One region of the Sphingomonas sp. Leaf23 genome, then DNA from elsewhere that is predicted to be linked to it. Evidence: riboswitches for the same ligand, from Rfam matches in the RefSeq annotation. Region 1 holds a riboswitch; the other holds the start of a gene.
The links. A riboswitch is a leader RNA that binds a small molecule or an ion and turns the genes downstream of it on or off. The one in region 1 is predicted to bind cobalamin.
Positions count from the first base shown of each region.

Region 2: another riboswitch for cobalamin. It lies ahead of ASE67_RS05690 (TonB-dependent receptor plug domain-containing protein); the one in region 1 lies ahead of ASE67_RS03595 (DUF1852 domain-containing protein).

Region 1 is NZ_LMKR01000001.1:743,581-750,966, forward strand. It holds gene ASE67_RS03580 (flavin reductase family protein) at 190-687, opposite strand; gene ASE67_RS03585 (bile acid:sodium symporter family protein) at 684-1,694, opposite strand; gene ASE67_RS03590 (methionine synthase) at 1,773-2,801, opposite strand; gene ASE67_RS03595 (DUF1852 domain-containing protein) at 2,827-3,810, opposite strand; cobalamin riboswitch at 3,938-4,160, opposite strand; cobalamin riboswitch at 4,288-4,488, shown strand; gene ASE67_RS03600 (acyl-CoA thioesterase) at 4,596-5,360, shown strand; gene ASE67_RS03605 (TonB-dependent receptor plug domain-containing protein) at 5,559-7,386, shown strand, end outside.
Region 2 is NZ_LMKR01000002.1:386,725-394,110, reverse strand. It holds gene ASE67_RS05710 (FecCD family ABC transporter permease) at 1-81, opposite strand, end outside; gene ASE67_RS05705 (ABC transporter substrate-binding protein) at 78-884, opposite strand; gene cobO (cob(I)yrinic acid a,c-diamide adenosyltransferase) at 881-1,492, opposite strand; gene ASE67_RS05695 (aminotransferase class I/II-fold pyridoxal phosphate-dependent enzyme) at 1,489-2,442, opposite strand; gene ASE67_RS05690 (TonB-dependent receptor plug domain-containing protein) at 2,447-4,375, opposite strand; cobalamin riboswitch at 4,508-4,709, opposite strand; gene cobU (bifunctional adenosylcobinamide kinase/adenosylcobinamide-phosphate guanylyltransferase) at 4,735-5,253, shown strand; gene ASE67_RS05680 (NmrA family NAD(P)-binding protein) at 5,335-6,219, opposite strand; gene ASE67_RS05675 (hypothetical protein) at 6,312-7,386, opposite strand, start outside.

The DNA of each region.
Region 1 (7,386 bases):
CGAGCGCGTCCCATGGCGATATGACGTAACATCGTCAAATGATATGTTGTCTCATTTCATTTTGGATTGACGGGGCGGCACGCCGCCATGCGGTCGCTTGACTGGATATGCCCTCGACCGAGGTGCGATAGCCGGCGCCGCCTCACCCAATCATTCGGCGATGATGGCCTGGTGGTCTCGCTATCAGCGCTACCCGATCGGCATCAGCGTGTGAAAGCCGCTGGCGTGAAAGATCAGCGGCATCACCGCATCGGCGGTCGCTGCGCGGTGGAGCCGGAACAGGATGATGTCGTGATCGCCCGCCGCGATCTCCTGCTCGACCGTACAGTCCAGCCATGCACCGGTATTGCTGAGGAACACTGCGCCGTCGGGGGTCGTCTCGTATTCCAGCCCCCGAAAGCGATCGTCGCCCCTTTGTGCCAGCTGCCGCGCCGTGGCGGCGTGCCCCGCGCCAAGGAACGAGATGCCGATCCGCCCAAGGCCGCGCAATTGCTGCCACGTCGCCGAACCATGCCTGATGCAAACCGACACGAGCGGCGGCGTGATCGATATCGCGACGAACGCGCTCGCGGTCATGCCGATGGGCGTGCCCCGATCGATCGCACACAGCGCGGTGACGCCGGTCGGGAACCGACCGAACACGCGGCGCAGGTCGGCTTCGTCGCCCATGGGCGTCAACACGTTCATCGCTTGCGCTCCACAACCGCCAGATCAACCGCAACACCGTCCGCGACCCGCCGGGCATAGCGCCGGGCAAGTGCGGCGCAGACCATCAGCTGCATCTGGTGGAAGAGCATCAGCGGCAAGACGATCAGCCCGACCGCGCCGGCGGGAAAGAGGATGTTCGCCATCGGCAGGCCGCTCGCCATGCTCTTCTTCGATCCGCAGAACACGATCGCGATCTCGTCCTCGGTGGTGAAGCGCAGCAGGCGGCTTGCCACCGTGGTGGCGACCAGCACGACCGCCAGCAGCACGAGGTCGAGCACAATGACCAGCCCGAGGCTTTGCGGCGTCACCCTGCTCCAGATACCGGCCACGACACCCGCGCTGAATGCGGAATAGACGACCAGCAGGATCGAACCGCGATCGACGAGCATCGTCAGCGTCTTCTGCCGGTTAAGCCAGTCGCCGATGAAAGGCCGCGCGCACTGCCCGACCACGAACGGCAGCAGGATCTGCAGCGCGATGTCGCGTACCGAATCGAGCGACATGCCGCCCGTACCGGCGCTGAGAAACAGCGTCGCCAGCAACGGCGTGATGACCACCCCCGCCAGATTCGACAGCGACGCACAGCACAGCGCGGCAGGCACATTGCCCCGCGCGATCGAGGTGAAGGCGATCGACGACTGCACAGTCGAGGGCAGCAGCGACAGGAACAGCAGCCCGGTCACCAGTCCGTCGTCCAGATGCCCGCGCAGGAGCGTCGTGATCCCGAGGCCCAGCAGCGGAAACACCGCGAATGTCGTGGCGAACACCAGCGATTGCAGCCGCCAGTGCAGGATGCCGGTCCAGATCGCCTGCCGCGAAATCCGTGCACCATAGATGAAGAAGAGCAGCGCGATCGCGGCGTACACCACGATGTCGAGCACGTTCTTGCCAGCGCCACGCGCAGGCACGATCGCCGCGACCACCACCATGGCGACGATCGCGAGGATATAGGTGTCGATCCGCAGCCGACGAAGGATAGCCTTCATAATCGATCTTCCGCTTTGTCCATACGCCCCCCTACGCCGTGCCTGCCCGGTCGTGAATGGGCTGGCACGGCACGGGGATCAGGCCGTCAGTTCGCCCCGAACGATTGCCGCGCCGGCCCCCAGCGCCGCCAGCTTGCCGCGTGCGACGTCGCGCGACAGCGGTGCCATCCCGCAATTGGTTGCGGGCAAGAGCTTGTCGGCATCGACGAAGCGCAGCGCGTTGCGCAGCGTGTCGGCGACCTGTTCCGGCGTTTCGATCGTGTCCGTCGCGACGTCGATCGCACCGACCATCACCTTCTTGCCCCGGATCAGTTCGATCAGGTCCATCGGCACGCGCGAATTGCGGAATTCGAGCGAGATGATATCGATCGTCGACGTTTGCAGCTTGGGGAAGGTCTGCTCGTACTGGCGCCACTCGGAACCGAGCGTCTTCTTCCAGTCGGTGTTGGCCTTGATGCCGTAACCGTAGCAGATATGGACGGCGGTCTCGGCCTTCAGCCCTTCGGCGGCGCGCTCCAGCGTGGCGATGCCCCAGTCGTTCGCCTCGTCGAAGAATACGTTGAAGGCGGGTTCGTCGAACTGGACGATATCGACGCCGGCCGCCTCCAGTTCGCGCGCTTCTTCGTTCAGGATGCAGGCGAACTCCCAGGCCAGCTTTTCGCGGCTGCGGTAATGCGCGTCGTACAGCGTGTCGATCATCGTCATCGGGCCCGGCAGCGTCCACTTGATCGGCTGGTCGGTCTGCGCGCGCAGGAACCGGGCATCGTCGACGAATACCGATCGGGGACGCGAGACGGCACCGACGACGGTCGGCACGCTGGCGTCATAGCGGTTGCGGATACGCACCGTCTCGCGCTTCTCGAAATCGACGCCGTCCAGATGCTCGACGAAGGTCGTGACGAAATGCTGGCGGGTCTGTTCGCCGTCGCCCACGATGTCGATCCCGGCCTGCCGCTGGTCGTCGACCGCCAGGCGCAGCGCGTCGCGCTTGCCCGCGACCAGCTCCTCACCCTCCAGCCGCCACGGCGACCACAGGGTCTCAGGCTGGGCGAGCCAGGAGGGCTTGGGCAGGCTGCCCGCGGTCGTCGTCGGCAACAATATCGTCATGGGAATACCTTCGTATGCGTGGGGGTCAGAGGCCGCAGGTCGCGGACCAGCGCTGCAGCGCGTCGCCGTGCGGCTTGATGAAATGTTCTTCGGCGAACCTGCCCTGCTCCGTGGCGAGGCGGCTGCGTTCCTCGCGGTCATAGACGATGCGGGTCAGCGAATAGTCCTGGTACGTCAGGCTCGGCCGATACTGCTCCGCCGCGACCGAATTGGCGTTGTAGATTTCCGGACGATAGATTTTCTGGAATGTCTCCATCGTCGCGATCGTGCTGGCGAGTTCGAGGTTCGTGTAATCGCTGACCAGATCGCTGATGTGATAGAAGGCGAACGGCGCGACGCTGTGCGGCGGCATGAAATAGCGGACCCTCATGCCCATCTTCGCGAAATAGCGGTCGGTCGGCGAAAAATTGTCGTTGCGATATTCGACGCCGAGGATCGGATGGACGTTGGCGGTGCGGCGATAGACTTCCCTGCTCGATACGCTGAGGCAGATGACCGGGGGTTTGCGGAAATTGTCGCGGTAGGCGCTAGACGCCAGGAAATGCTTGAACAGATTGCCGTGGAGGTCGCCGAAGCCCTCGGGCGCATCGCCCCCCCCGGCCTTGCGATGGTCGGGCAGGACCACGCTGAAGTCATAATCGCGGATGTAGGACGAGAAATTGTTGCCGATCATTCCGTCGCTACACTCGCCGCTGGTCCGGTCGGTGACGGTGGTGTGCAGGATCTCGATCAGCGGGAACGCCTCCGCCTCCGCGCCGTCCCCCAGCGTGAGCGCGGCCGAGACGATGGTCAGCTCCAGCGCGTAGCGATCGCCCGTGGGATTGTCCCAATGCATCAGCGCGTTGAAGCGGTGGTCGATCATCACCAGCGTGTTGCGCAGATTTTCCCGGCGGCTGTCCCCGCGTGCGAGATTGGCGAAGTTGGTGGTGATCCGCGTGTTGTCGCCCGGACGATATTCCTCGTCGAACGGGATACTGCTGATCGAGAATGTGAACCCGCTATTCGTCATGACTCACCCAGGCTTTGCGGGCGGGAAGTCAGGCGAAAGCGCGCAAGGCACGGACGGGCCCGAACGGCATCAAGCCATGGACCGCACGCATCAAGCGCGATCCACCGGAGGAACCCCCGTCCGAGGAACGTTATGGCGTCGAAAGGCAGGTCTCCTGGCTCACGGGTCAACGCGGTGGCTCCGGCCTTCCCAGGCTCCTTGCGGGAACCCAGTGACACGAAATGGAGCCGCCGCTCGCCGCTTACAGTTGCGGGGGCAGCGCCGGATTCTGCCCTGAAGGACACCACCGGCTTCCCGTCTTAGCCCCATCGCCTTGCATGGGATGGGGAACCTCGACCTGGCCCTTCAACATCATCCCCTTGCCCATGTCAACATACATATAAAGATATCTTTATATCCTGTATCGCGGCGTGATTGCATGCCGTGCAGCGGTCGGCGGAGAGCGAAGCTGGCCTTGACGGGACGGGCCACTTTCTGCGACCGCCGTCCGGTCGAGGTTCCTTCGCCCCATGGCCGAAGGCTAAGACGGGAAATCGGTGCGATGCCGATGCTGCCCCCGCAACTGTAAGCGGCGAGTGGATTTCCCCTGGTGTGCCACTGGTGCTTCGACACCGGGAAGGCCGGGATTTCCATGACGACCCGCGAGCCAGGAGACCTGCCTTCGACGCCATAACGACCACCGGCGGGGTGCCCGGTCTGGCCGCTGCGTCGCTGTGGGGAGGAGGTGCCTTCCTCCCACTGGCCTCTGGCGTCTGGATATCCTCCGCGAATGATTGAGGATCCGAATGTCACACGACGCGCGCCACACCCCCATCCAGCTGGTCGACATGGTATTCCCCGGTGACGCCAATCACCACGGAACGCTGTTCGGTGGCGTGGCGCTGGCGCATATGGACAAGGTGGCGTTCCTTGCCGCCTCGCGTCATGGCCGCGCATCCTTTGTCACCGCCGCTTCGGAAAAGATCGACTTTGCGGCACCGGCGCGGATCGGCGATATGGTCGAGGTGACGGGCCGCGTCGTGCGGGTCGGGCGAAAATCGCTCGATGTCGAGGTCGAACTGATCGCCGAAGCGCCGGTTTTGGGCGAACGCCAGCTGTGCACGCGGGGCCGCTTCACGCTGGTCGCGGTCGGCACCGAACAGCCGCTGCCGCCGATGGCGGAGGCGATCACCAACGATGCTGCCGCGCCGCTGCGGATGGTCGACATGATCTTGCCGAACCAGACCAACCATTATGGCACGCTCTATGGCGGCGATGCGCTGCGCATGATGGGCAAGGCGGCCTTCATCGCGTCGACCCGCCATGCGCGGGCGGTGATGGTGATGGCAGCCTCCGATCGGATCGACTTCGTATCGCCCATCCGCGAGGGTGAGATGGTCGAACTCACCGCCGAGGTGCGGATGACCGGGCGCAGCTCGGTGCGGATCGGCGTGGACCTCAGCGCCGAGTACCTGATTACCGGCGAGCGGCGACACGCGGCCACGGCGCTGTTCACGATGGTTTCGGTCGATGAAGCCGGCCGGGCCAAGCCGTTTGCCGACGTTCAATAGCGCTGGTCGGAAGGGCGTGTGCGATATGCCCGCCGCCGCCAAGAAGCGATGACTGCCCTGCCCGTCCGAACGACCATTGCAGCCCCGAGCAATTCCTATTCACTTAATAGATTTTCTTTGGCTACCTTTCCGCTCCCCTGGAATAGGGAGGCGCCTTGCACTGTTCCGCAGTGCGGAATCGAACAGGGAATTCAGGGAATGACTCAGGGCCGTACCATCGCCCTTCTCGGCGCGTCGCTGCTCACGCTGGCCGCGACCTCCGCCTTCGCACGCCAGGCACCGCAGGGTGAGACGAGCGAACCGGCTGCCGACGCCGCCGACACGGGCGACGAAATCGTGGTGACCGGCACCCGCACCGCCGGCCGGACCCGGCTCGACAGCGCCTCGCCGGTCGACGTGCTGAGCGGTGCCAGCCTGCAACGCCAGGGCACGACCGAACTTGCCGCCGCACTCGCGACGGTCGCCCCGTCGATCAACTTCCCCCGCCCCTCGGCCAATGACGCGACCGACGCGATCCGCCCGGCGACGCTGCGCGGCCTGGCGCCCGACCAGACGCTGGTGCTCATCAACGGCATTCGTGGGCACAGCTCGGCCAATCTCAACACCAACGGCACGGTCGGGCGCGGGTCGGCGGCAGTCGATCTCAACACCGTGCCGACCTCCGCGCTCGACCGGATCGAGGTGCTGCGCGACGGTGCCTCGGCGCAATATGGGTCCGATGCGATCGCGGGCGTCGTCAACCTGCGCCTGCGCGAAGCCCGCTCGGGCGGCGGCGCGGGGGTCACCTACGGCTTCTACGATACGCAGGTCGACACCGCCGCGAACCAGCGCAGCGTGACCGGCGAACCGGTCGTCACCGCGACCGCGTGGCAGGGGTTCGGCTTCGGCAGCGACGGCTTCGTCACCGTGTCGGGCGAATATACCAAGCGGGAACCGACCAACCGCGCCGATATCGACCGCCGCGTCACGCCCAACCGCGTGACCGGCCGCTATGGCGATCCGGCGGTCGAGCAATATACCGGCTTCGTCAACGCCGGCACCTCGCTGACCGATAGTATCAGCCTGTACGCCTTCGGCGGCTATCAGGACCGCGACACGCGCAGTGCCGCCTTCCCCCGCAATGCCAGCGCGCAGACGACGCTGGCGGGCTATCCCAACGGGTTCCTGCCGCTCATCAACACCAAGACGAAGGATATCAATTCGGCGGTCGGGCTGCGCGGTGACTTTGGCGGGTACAAGGTCGACCTGTCGTTCAGCTATGGCCGTAACACCGTCGATTTCCGCACGCTCAATTCGGCCAACTATGCCTATGGCGCCGCGACCCCGCGCAATTTCTACGACGGGCAGGTCGCCTATGACCAATATGTCGCCGGGCTGGACGTCACGCGCAAGTTCGACGTGTTCCAGTCGCTGAACGTCGCCTTCGGGATCGAGGGGCGCCGCGAGGGCTATACGATTTCGCCGGGCGAGCGCGCATCCTATGACTATCCCGTAACCGGTGCGACCGGCGCGGCCCCCGGCGCGCAGGGCTTTGGCGGCTTCAGCCCGCTCAACGCCACGCAGCGCAGCCGGCGCAGCGGCAGCATCTATGCCGATGTCGAGGCGCAACTGACCGACCGCCTGCTGATCGGCCTCGCCGCGCGGGGTGAGAAATATTCGGACTTCGGATCGACCGCGACGGGCAAGGTTTCCGCCCGGTACGACGTCACCGACTGGTTCGCGCTGCGCGGCACCGCGTCGACCGGGTTCCGCGCGCCGTCGCTGCAACAGCAATATTTCACGCAGGTCGCATCGGTCGTGACCAACGGCGTGCCCGTGCTGACCGGCACTGTCCCGTCGGTCAGCACGGTCGGATCGGCGCTCGGCGGCCTGCCGCTCGAACCCGAAAAGTCGACGAACCTGTCGGTCGGCACCGTGATCCGGTCGGGCGGGTTCGACCTGACGGTCGATGCCTATCGCATCCACATCCGCAACCAGATCGGCCTGTCCGAAAATATCAGCGCGGCGACGGCCGGATCAGCGGCGG
Region 2 (7,386 bases), on a different contig from region 1:
CACCCACACCTTCCCCGCCGCGACCGACAGCGCGGCGGCGAGCAGCAGCAGCACGATCAGGCCAAGGATCAGCCGCTTCACGACGCCACCTGCGCGCGCACCTGCCGCAACCGCGCCATCGCCGCGATGATCGTCGGCCCGCCACAATTCATCAACCGCGTGGGATATGCGGCGACGGTGATATGCTGCGCCAGCCGCCGCACCGCCGGGTGCCCGGTCATGCGGTCGTCCTGCACGCCCTCCGGCGCGGTCGACAACAACACGCGCGGCGGATCGGCAACCAGATATTCGAGCGGCAGGACGTCCCATTGCTTCAGGCCATACGCCGCGCTCATGTTGCGAAACCCGGCGCGCTTCAGCAGGTCGTCGGTCAGCGTGCCGCTACCGGGCACCAGTCCATTACCCTGCCACACCAGCGCGCCGACCGGCCGCGCAGTCGAGGGGGCCGCCGCCGCCGCGATCCGCGCCGCCAACACATTGCCGCGATCGGCATGGCCGGTGGCCGTCGCGATCTCGCCGACCTGCGCCACGCTCTCCGCGACCGACGCGGGCACCGGATATTGCACCAGCCTGATCTTCAGCCGCTTGAGCGCGGCAATCGTCGCCGGTTCGACATGCGCCCCGGCCAGCACCACATCGGGGCGCAATGCAACCACTTCCTCCGCCGTGCCCGACGTCGCCTTGAACCGGCCTGCCCAGCTGAGCGGGACCGAGGTCGCCCGTACATCCTGCGAATAATGGCTGATGCCGACGATCTGCGCCGGATCGGCGACGCGGGCCAGCACCGCATCGACGCACGGATTGATCGACACGATCCGCGGCAGGCGCGGCGCCGCCGACACGACCCACGGCGCGGCCAGCAACAAGAGGAGGGAGCGGATCAATATTCGACGCCCTTCTGCGCCTTGAACCCGGCATGATAGGGATGCTTCACCTCGCCGAACTCGGTGATGAGGTCGGCAATTTCGAGCAGTTCGGGCTTCGCATTGCGGCCGGTGATGCAGATATGCTTGGTCAGCGGGCGGTCCTTCAGGAATTCCACGACCTCCGCGACCGGCAGCGTATCGTCGCGCAGCACGATGTTGAGTTCGTCGAGGATCACGAAATCGATGGCGGGATCGAGGATCATCTCCTTCGACCGCTCCCATGCGGCGCGTGCGGCGGCGATGTCCTGCGCGCGGTCCTGCGTTTCCCATGTGAAGCCCTCGCCCATCACCTCGAAGCTCGCGAGATCGGGATGCGCGTCGAAGAAGTTGCGCTCGCCCGTCTCCCACTTGCCCTTCACGTACTGAAGAATCGCGACCTTCATCCCCCAGCCGATGCTGCGGATCGCCATGCCGAACGCGCTGGACGACTTGCCCTTGCCATTGCCGGTATGGACGATCAGCAGCCCGCGTTCCATCGTGCGGCGCGCCTGCATCTTTTCGCGCGCCACCGCCATGCGCTGCATCCGGGCATTGTGGCGGGCATGATCGTCGGGGGTCTCGGTCATCGCGGATACTCCGATAGGGCATGGGTCAGGCGGGCAAGCGCCGCGCCATCGGCAGGCAGGCCGATGCGCAGGCGATCGCCCCGCTCGGCGAAGGGACGGGTCAGGATGGCATGGTTGCACAGATGACGGAACAGGCCGTGCGCGTCCGCCGCGCCGACCAGCCGGAACAGCGGCGCGGCCCCGACCGGCTCGAACCGCGACAGGACGGTGTCGAGCAGCGTCCCGACCGTATCGATCCGCTCGACCTGCTCACCCCGCCAGCCCGCGTCGCGATAGGCGGCGGTACCGATCGTGATCGCGGGCAACGACACCGGCCAGTCGCCCAGTAACTGCCGCAGCGCACCCGCAACGCGCGGCCCGGCGATGACGAACCCCAGCCGGACACCGGGCAGGCCATAGAATTTGCCGAATGACCGGAGCACGATCAGCCGGTCGGACGCCTCGCCGCACAGGCCGGGGGCGGGATCGGCATAGGCCTCGTCGACCACCACCGTCATCCGCCCGGCCAGCGCGCGCAACTGTTCGGGCGGCGTCACCCGCCCGTCGGGATTGGCCGGCGACGCCAGCACCAGCAGGTCGGCATCGCCCGGATCGACCCCCGCCGCGACGCTGCGCGCCGCGCCCCACGCCGCCGCATGCCCGGCATAGCCCGGCCGCACCACCGCTGGCCGCTCCGCGCCCAGCACGACCGCCAGCAGCCGCAGCGCAAGGTCGGTGCCGGGCACCGCCACCACCCGCGCCGGATCGGCGACGCCGAACGCATCGGCCGCCGCCGCCTCCACCGCCGCCAATTCGCCCGGTTCGGGCAGGCGGGTCAGGTCGAGGGCGCCATGGGGATAGGCCCAGGGCGCGATCCCCGTCGACAGGTCGATCCAGTCGCCCCCGCCGAACGCACGCGCAGCGGCGGCCAGACGGCCACCATGCGCGCAAAATTCGGCGAGGGACTGCATCGGATCAATAGCGGACGCGGACACCGCCATAGGCGGCGCGGCCCGGCGTGCCGTACTGGAAGATGGTCTGATAGCGTTCGTCGAACAGATTCTCGACCCGGCCATACACCTCGACCCGCTCGGTGATCGGGAACGCCGCACGCAGGTCGGTCAGGACATAGCCGTCCAGCCGGCGCGCATTCGACGCATTGTCGAAACTGTCGCCGATCATCGTGACCGTCGCCCCGGTCGACAGCCCGAACGCCCAGCGATAATCGGCGTTGACGGTCATGCTGTCCGCCGGCCGCCGCGCCAGCTTGCGCCCGAAATTGGCGGTGCCGACCGACCGGTTCTCGGCATCCAGCCACGTATAGGCCGCCGCGACCGTGAACGCCTCGACGGGTTTGAGCTTCAGCGCGAATTCCAGCCCCTTCGCCTCGGCGCGCTGGATATTGTCGTAGGTGCCGAACGGCCGGTTGGCACAAATGCCGGTGCCATTGGCAGGGCAGGAGATGAACGCGATCAGGTCCTTCGACGTACGGTCGAACCACGTCGCGCTGGCTTCTACCGCACCGTCCAGCCCGCGCTGGGTAATGCCGGCGTCCCAACCCTTCGAACGCTCCGGGGTCAGCTGCGCGTTGCCGTATTCGCTCTGCAACTGGTACAACGTCGGCGCCTTGAACCCTTCGGAATAGCTGGCGCGCAGCAGCGTATTGCCGCCGTTCGGCGACCACACCCCGCTCCCCGAAAACACCGTCGCGCCGCCGAACACATTGTGATCGTCATGGCGCACGCCGCCCGTCAGCGTCAGGTTCTGAACCGGCGTCACCGCCAGCTGGCCATAGACCCCCAGCAGCCGCGCACGACCGGTAGTCGCCGGCCCGCCGAAGCTCGCCGTGGTGAAGCGCGATACCTCGCGCTCGACGCCGAAGGTCGCGAACACGGCATCGGTGACGTCGAACGACCCTTGGTAATCGATCCGGTCGTTGCGCCCCTTGCCGCGGAACGTCTCGGTCGGGGTGCCGTCGGGATCGTTGTTGGTGCGGTTGCTCTGGGTATGGGCATAGCCGATGCGGTTGCGGAACCGCCCGTCGAACAGCGCGGCGTTCAGCCCGGTATAGCCGGTCCACTGCTCCGCCTTGCCCACTTCGCGCGTGTCGCCGAAGCTGAACGTCGGTGCCGGGAAGCCGTCGATCTCCGTCCGCCCGTTCGAATAGAAACCGCGCACATCGACCGACACGCTATCGGCCAGCGCGACCGACACGCTGCCGTTCGCACCATAGTTACGATATCCGTCCTTCTCGGCACCCGGCGCATAAGCGGAGATGCCGTCGGTGGTGAAGAACCCGCCGCCGAGGCTGGCCGATACCGGCCCGGCCTTGCCCGACACGTTGGCGACGGCCTGACCCGTGCCGAACGATCCGCCCTCGGCCCGTGCGTTGATCGCCAGCGCCTCGGTCGGCTGGCGGGTAATCATGTTGACGACGCCGCCGATCGCCTGGCTGCCCCACAGCACCGACTGTGCGCCGCGCAGCACTTCGATGCGCGCGATATTGCCGATCAGCAGGTTGCCGAAATTGAACCCGCCGCCCGGCGACGACGGATCGTTGAGCTTTACGCCATCGATCAGCGCCACGGTCTGGTCGCTGTCGCCGCCACGGATGTTGACGCTGGTCGTCGTGCCGGGGCCGCCATTGCGGGTCACCGTTACGCCCGGCGTCTGGCGCAGCAGGTCGGACACGACCACCGCCTGACGCTGTTCGATGGTCACGATGTCGAGCACGGTGACGGCCTGGCCGACGGTATCGACCGGCCGCGCCTCGCGGTTGGCGGTCACGACGATCTCGTCGTCGCCGGTCGCCACGCGCTCAAGGCCACTGGTCGACTGCGCGCTCTGGGCAAAGGCCGGGTTCGCCGCCAACAGGCACGGCAGCAACAGGAAACGGGTCTTCATTCGGGCATCCCCCCTTGGTCAACAACGGGGACGCGACGGAATTACGGCGGACAGCCTGTCCCCCGCGCGCACGACCCCAACAACGTCGTCACGCGAGGAAACCCTCGATCACCCGGCACACCCCGTCCGCGCGAAGGACAACCGCGACGGGCAGGTCTCCTGGCTCGCGGGTCATCGCCTTGCCCGGCCTTCCCGGACCTGGGGTCCAGTGGCGCACGGAGGAGCAGGGCTCGCCGGTCACAGTTGCGGGGGCAGCCCCGGATGGCGCGCAAGACACGCGCTTCCGGGTTCCCTTTTCATCCCATTTCTGGGAACCTGTCGCATCCGCGCCCTTAGAGCGCTTGGGGGCACAGGACAAGATGGCGACGACAACCCTGTTCGTGGGCGGCGCGCGCTCGGGCAAGAGCCGGCTGGCGCAAGCCGCGTGCGAGGCCCTGCCCGGCCCCTGGACCTACCTCGCCACGGCCGAAGCATGGGACGACGAGATGGCCGACCGCATCGCCCGCCACCGCGCCGATCGCGGCCCCGGCTGGCACACGGTCGAATGCCCGGTCGACCTGGCCCCGGCGATCCGCGCGGGCAAAGGCCCGGTGCTGGTCGACTGCCTGACGCTGTGGCTGACCAATGTGATGCTTGGCGGCCACGACGTTGCCCGGCACAGTACCGATCTGATCGCGGCGATCGGGGCCGCGCAACATCCGTTGATGCTGGTCAGCAACGAAGTGGGCCTCGGCATCGTCCCCGAACACCCGCTCGGCCGCACCTTTCGCGACGAAGCGGGGCGGCTCAATCAGGCGGTGGCGGCGGCGGTCGATCGCTGCTGGTTCGTGGTGGCGGGGATGGTGCTGCCGTTGCAGCGGTTCGCGCCCGAACGCTGACCGTACCCCCGCGCAGGCGGGGGTCCAGAGCCAAAAGCGCTGCGCCCGGTTACCCTGAATCCCCGCCTGCGCGGGGATACGTCATTGCTGGGCCAGCACCGCCCTCAACGGTGTCCACGCCACATCATAGCGCGCATTGTCCACCGGTCCGCTGGGCGCGCGGCCATCGAACATGTTGTGGAGATACTGCATCCCCTGCCACGCCGGAAACACCTGATCGCGCGCGGGGAACAGCCGCCGCGTGACGCCGATCATCCGGGCAAGCGTGCCGAGCGACCCGACGCGCAGCAACCCGTACCGCTTGCCCGTCACCTCGCCCATCAACGCCGCCAGATCGCGCGCGCTGACCTGTGCCCCCGCGATCTGCAGGTTGCGCGGCACGGCGGGATCGAGCGCGGCGGCGGCGGTATAGGCCGCCACGTCGTCCTTGGTCGTCAGCGCGAACTTCGTATCGGCATCGCCCCAGTACAGCACGCGCCGCACCCGCCGCTGGATCAGCGGCATCTCGCCGTTCAGCATGTCGGCGAACGCCCCGTTGAAGATCGAGGTCGCCAGGATCGGCGCGGTGTCGATCCGGGTGCGAAACGCACGGCGCAGGTCGAAATTGCGGTTGGTGCCGGTCGGCAGCGCGCGATAATCGATCGAGAAGTCGGACGGGATGAACCGCGCCGCGCCACCGCCCAGCGCCGCATCGAGCAGCCGGGTCTGGGTCCCGAGGATCGTGTCGCCAAGGCCGTTCAGCGCCGACACGACGCACACCACCCCGCGACACGCCTGCGCCAGCGCCTGTGCATCCTCGAAATCGACCGGATGCGGATCGGCCCCGATCGCCTCCAGCGCCGCGATCCGCTCGGGCGCGGTGCCGGCGCGGATCAGCGCGCGCACCTTCGCCCCGCGCGCCACCGCCGCCTTCGCGATCCGGTTGCCGAGGTCGCCGGTGGCCCCTGCGACGATAATCGTGTCCATGGTCGTTCCCTGCTGCCCTTCCCCGGCGGACTGCCGTCCCCGTCGTGCGGCCCCGGTGGCGGCAACGCAAGGGGGGAGGGATCATCAGCCTCTCAGATCGCCGCCCCGCCGGGTACGGGCCGTGCCCCGGCCTTCGCCCGCCGCACCAGCCTCGCCAGCGCGATCGTCAGCATGGCCGCGACTACCGCCCAGATCGCCAGCCCCTGCCACGGGGTGAAGCCCAGCCATTCATCGGCGACGGTGCGCAGATAGCCCGGATCGAACCGGTCGCGGAACACCGCGACCGCCAGCGCACGCGGCTCGCTGCCCGGCGCGGTGATCTCGGCGCTGGCGATCGCCATGTTGAGCACGACCGACCCCGCCAGCAGCGCTGCCACCGCCGCCCGTGACCAGCGCGTCGCCCGTGCCCAGAAGGCACCGATGCCGATGCACAGGTACCCGACCGCCGGCAACGCATGGCGCGGGCCGGTCGCATTGCCGCCGTCCCAGTAATAATAGCTGGCGTTGATGAGGAACGGCACCACCGCCCCGGCAACCGCCAGCCAGCCGATCGCGCGCGTCGCCGGATCACGCAGCAGCGCGGCGATGCCGAACGGCGCGACGATCAGGATCGGCGCGACCCACAGCATCCCCCGCCGCTCGCCAAAGGTCAGTTCGTACAGCACATAGGGCTTCGGGTAGGTCAGCCCGAACAGCCCCTCCTGCATGCCTGCAAAGTCGGTGACCCCGGAATAGCCCAGCCGAAACACCGTCCCGAACGCGATCAGGTTATAGCCGACCAGCACGACCAGCGCACTCGCTCCGGTCGCCAGCGCGACCCCGACCGTCCGCACCGCTGCCGCGCGCGGCAGGGTACGCAACCGCCACAGCGCGAACCCGGCGACCGGCAGCCCGGCGATCAGCGCCGAATGCTCGATCAGCACCGCCCAGCCGAGCGCGAGGCCGGCGACGACCGCATGCCCCCACGACCGCCCCGGCCCGGTGCCGCGCCACACTGCCCACGTCGCGATCACCAGCAACGCGGCGACCGGCGCATGGCCAAAGATCGTCGTCGACCACCCCCAGACGGTCGTGCCGAGGCCATAGGACAAGGCGGCAACCGCCCCCGCCTCGCCGTCACCGGTCACCCCGCGCACCAGATCGTAGAGCAGCATCGCCGCCAGCGCG